Regions from separate parts of the Auritidibacter ignavus genome, predicted to be linked through region 2. Evidence: riboswitches for the same ligand, from Rfam matches in the RefSeq annotation. Region 2 holds a riboswitch; the other holds the start of a gene.
The links. A riboswitch is a leader RNA that binds a small molecule or an ion and turns the genes downstream of it on or off. The one in region 2 is predicted to bind S-adenosylmethionine.
Positions count from the first base shown of each region.

Region 1 (2,200 bases), 620 kb from region 2:
AATCTGGGCGGTGATAAATTCCTCGGGGACCTCGGCATGGGCGTTGTGCATCTGGCTTCTCGCGGCCAACGCCTCCAGGGCGCTGTCTAGAGACCTGGCGGCTTCGATCACGGTGGCGCGGGCGGTGAAAGCCCCGGCACCGAGGCGCCCGACGGTTTCGAGGATGAGCGGATCGTCACGGTAGGGCACGCCCAGACCGGTGTTGAAGGTACGTTTGCGGTGCCGGACCCCAGAAGTGGCGTCGTGAACTGCAGCAGCCCCGATGCCGGCGGAGACGGCCAGTAACACCAACTGGAAGAAGGTCGCTTCATGGTGGGCCTCGGGCGAACCAGGGACACGTGGTAAGACGTGGGTGGCCGGAACAGTGATGTCGGTGAATCGTGCGGTACCGGTGGAGGTCAGGCGTTGACCGAACCCGTCCCAGTCATCGAGGAGCTCCACCCCGGGATCATTGACCCCGACCACCGCGAATCCGCGACCTTCTTGGGCAGATCCGTCGGGATTGTAGAGGGTGGCCGACACCCGGGTATGACTGGCGAAAGCCGACCCGGTGGCGTAGTACTTCGTGCCGTTCAGGATCCCGCTACCGTCGGGGTGCAACGAGAGCGAGGTGTTGAGCGTGCCCAGGGTGTTCCCGCCGATTTCGGTGGAGGCGTTCCCGACGGTGACCCCGGACAGCAGTCGCTGAAACCACGCTGCTCGTTGCGGTTCAGGCAGAAAGTACAGGGATTCGGTGAATCCGGCGTGGGAGCGGTATTGGTGGGCGATATTCGCATCGGCGGTGGCTAGATCAATCAGCAACCGCGTAAAGGTTTCGATGCTCACCCCGGGGCCGCCGTATGCGGTGGGGACCCGCAACACACTGAAGCCGGCCTGGTTGAGCTCGCGGATCTCGGCGAAGGGCAAAATGCGTTGCTGTTCCCGCTGGCTAGCACCAACAGCGATCGAGTCAAACAGTGGGGCGAAATAGTCTTTCAGGCTGTGATAGTCCGAGACGGTCGGAACATGCGGGGCCACGGGGGTGGCCGAGATTGCGACGTCGTCGTGAAATGTCCGGGCAGAAGGCGACACAGCGAAGGTCCTTTCCATCGGAACTGGCATTAGCACCTGGGTGGCCTGAACGGCACCCCTGGTTGCTGTGGCGTCATCGAGCCAGCTCTCTCAGCCACTCTGGATGGTCTGGGCCTCACTGTAGTCAGTGACCATGTCACATCACAGGTCATTGAGAAATGTGACGTGAACTACTCGCCCTGCCAGGACTGGTGCAGGGTTAGTTCTTGCTGTATTTCACCAACCGGACGTTGACGAACTCTTTGATGCCGTACGGTCCCAGCTCACGCCCGAAACCGGAGCGCTTGACACCGCCGAAGGGCAACTCTGCGGCGGTGGTGGAGGTTTCATTGATGAACACTTGGCCGGTGTGGATCTGATTTCCCACCTCAGCCGCGCGCGCCGGGTCGGAGGAGTGGACGGTAGCGGTCAAACCGTAGGGCGTGTCGTTGGCGAGCTTGATGGCTTCTTCTTCACTTGCCACCGAGTAGACCATGGCCACCGGGCCAAAGAGCTCTTCGGAATAGGCCCGCATCTCGGGGGTGAGCCCGGTGAGCAGAGTGGCCGGGTACCAGGCCCCCTCGCGGTCTTCGGGCGCCCCTCCCACGTGTGCGGTCGCACCGTGGTCGATGGCGTCGCGGACCTGAGCGTCGAGATTCTCCAACGCTTGCTGGGAAGACATCGGTCCCATGGCCGTCTCCGGTTGGGTGGGGTCGCCCAACCGGACTTGTTCCACGGCGGTTTTCAGTTGTTCCACAAAGTCGTCGTAGAACTCCTCGAGCACAATGAGGCGTTTAGCCGCGTTGCAGGCCTGGCCGGCGTTACCAAACCGCGAGGTGGCAGCCAGCTCGACGGCCTGGGGCACGATGTCGCGGTCAAGCACGATGAAGGGGTCGTTACCACCCAGCTCAAGCACCACTTTTTTCAGGTGTTTACCGGCGGTCTCGGCCACCGCTGCCCCCGCCCGGTCAGAGCCGGTCAGAGACACACCCTGGACCCGCGGGTCGGGAATAACTCGCTCGGCGATCTGCTCGTTGGAGGCGTAAATATTGACGTAGGCGCCCGCGGGGAATCCGGCCTCGTGGAAGATCTGCTCCATCACTTCGGCCGATTCCGGACACTGCGGGGCGTGCTTAAGCACGATGGTATT
Region 1 covers NZ_CP122564.1:2,261,985-2,264,184, reverse strand. The annotation lists gene QDX22_RS10295 (acyl-CoA dehydrogenase family protein) at 1-1,071, opposite strand, end outside; SAM riboswitch class I at 1,083-1,181, opposite strand; gene QDX22_RS10290 (NAD-dependent succinate-semialdehyde dehydrogenase) at 1,271-2,200, opposite strand, start outside.
Region 1: it holds a riboswitch for S-adenosylmethionine, as region 2 does, so the genes downstream of both, QDX22_RS10295 (acyl-CoA dehydrogenase family protein) here and QDX22_RS01015 (LLM class flavin-dependent oxidoreductase) in region 2, are expected to answer to the same signal.

Region 2 (2,200 bases):
CAAAGCCGGACGCCATCAACCCCGGCGGCCTTGACCTGGTCTAGGCGTTCACTGAGGTGCTCTGGAGTACCGATGACGACCTCATCGGCCTGAGAAGGATTAAGGGTCTGGACCTCGTTGAGGCGTTGCCAGCGTGCGAGCGCCTCTGACTCGTCTGGATCAACCGCAAAGTACACATCGGCCACGACCTTCGGCGGCGCGTTCTTGTCACGACCGTGCTGGTCGGACAGCGTTGTAATCCTTTCGTGGAGTGAGGTCAACTTCTCCGGGGCCGAGGTGCCGGTGAAGATCACGTCGGCAGCGCGCACTGCAGTGTTCAGCACCTCTTCGCTGGTACCTGCAATGGTGACCAGTGGCTGGCCTTGCGGTGGCCGGGGAACGATAGAGGGGCCTTTGATGGAGAAGAAGTCTCCTTCGAAGTCCACGTAGTGGAGCTTGTCGCGGTCGATGAATCGTCCGGTGGCTACATCGCGAATCTCGGCGTCGTCTTCCCACGAATCCCACAGACCGCGCACGACCTCGATGACGTCGCGGGCTTCAGCATAAAGCGAGGCCTCATCGTCGTAGGCGCGTCCTCGTCCCACTAGCAGCGTTTCGGCTTCGGTGGCTGAGACTGCAACCTGCCAGCCAGCGCGACCGTGACTGACATAGTCAAGCGTGGCAAGATTTTTCGAGACGTGGAAGGGCTCGGTATGGGTGGTGGTCAGCGTCGGGATCAGGCCGATCTTCTCGGTGCGGGGCGCCAACCACGAGGCCAGCAACGACGTATCGAATCCCGGGCGGGTGGCGTCATTGAACGCATCCTCGAGGGTCACGAATCCGGCCCCCAGGTTCTCAGCCTGACGCACGAGGTCTTCCCACGCTGTGATGGAGAAGTTATCGGCAAGAGCCTGCTGGCTCCGGATGGCTGCGGGGTGGAAACCCCCTCGATCCAGCGCAACTCCGATGACGAAGTGGGAGGTTTCGGGTGTGGCACGTGACATGATTCTCCTTAAACACACTTGCCGAATGGGCCTTGTCTTCACCTGGAGCACCCCACTGTGTAAGAGATTGTGGTCGATCTCCAGAGAGAGGGTTGCTGTCCGATCAGCCAGGGCTTGAAATCGGATCTCGTGACAATAAATTCTCGGTGGTGGTTGGGTAGTTGATGGGCTGGGATGGGTGGTCAGGGGTAGCCGGAGGGCAACGGGGAAGCTATTGCCAGGCCTCAGCCAACAGCTGGAAGCTACGCAGGCGGGCTTCCGGGTCGTGGGTAATGGTCGAGATCAGCAATTCGTCGGCTTGTGTAGCGGCCTGTAGCGCCTTGAGTTTCTCGACCACCTGGTGCGGGTCCCCCACGTAGCGGGTCGTCGTCCGGTCGCGGACCAGGGGTTGCTGTTCGGCGGTGAGCTGGTTTTGTGCAGCGGTATCGGGTGAAGGATATGTGATAGCGCCTTGACCGCTACGGATGCTGTAGACCCACTGGTCGTAACCAGCTGCCAAGGTGTCAGCCTCGGAGGTGGTATCGGCCACCAAAACTTCAGCGGAGACGATGGTGTATGGGGCATCGAGGTCTTCGCTGGGTTGGAAGCGCTCGCGGTAGTCCGCCAGAGCTTCCAGAGTATGGGTGGGGGCTACGTGATAATTCGCACCAAACCGTAGTCCCTTTTCTGCGGCCAGTTGCGAGGAGTCACCGGCGTTGGTACCCAAAATCCAAATCTCCGGAGAACCCACATCCGCGGTGGCATTCGAGATCGGTTCGCCATGTACTACGGCGCGGTCATGGAACAAATCCAGTAATTGATCGAGGTACTCATCATAGAAGCGAGGCTCCGCGCCGGGCTGATGCAATAGGGCCTGCTGAGCGGTAGCACGCGGTGAGCCAAAGAGGTGAGACAAATCGGGGGAAGCGGGGATAAACACGCCGTTGTCGGTCTCGTAGTCGTCTGACTGCTGCTTAGCCTCATCTTTCTTCTCTTGTTTGGCAGCTTCGGCCTCGGTGCGCTTCTTTTTAGGGCCCTTCAACCCGGCACGTCCCAAGCCGAGGTCAATTCGTCCCGGAAAGGCCGCTTCAAGCAGGCTGAATTCTTCTGCCACCGAGAAAGGAGTGCGGTGACCGGTCAGAACCGTTCCGGAACCAAACCGCAAGGTTCCGGTTTCACTGGCCAACAAGGCGATGGTCAGGGCAGGGGAGTAGCCCAACATCCCTGGGTTCAGGTGG
Region 2 covers NZ_CP122564.1:234,743-236,942, forward strand. The annotation lists gene QDX22_RS01015 (LLM class flavin-dependent oxidoreductase) at 1-983, opposite strand, end outside; SAM riboswitch class IV at 993-1,118, opposite strand; gene QDX22_RS01020 (LLM class flavin-dependent oxidoreductase) at 1,195-2,200, opposite strand, start outside.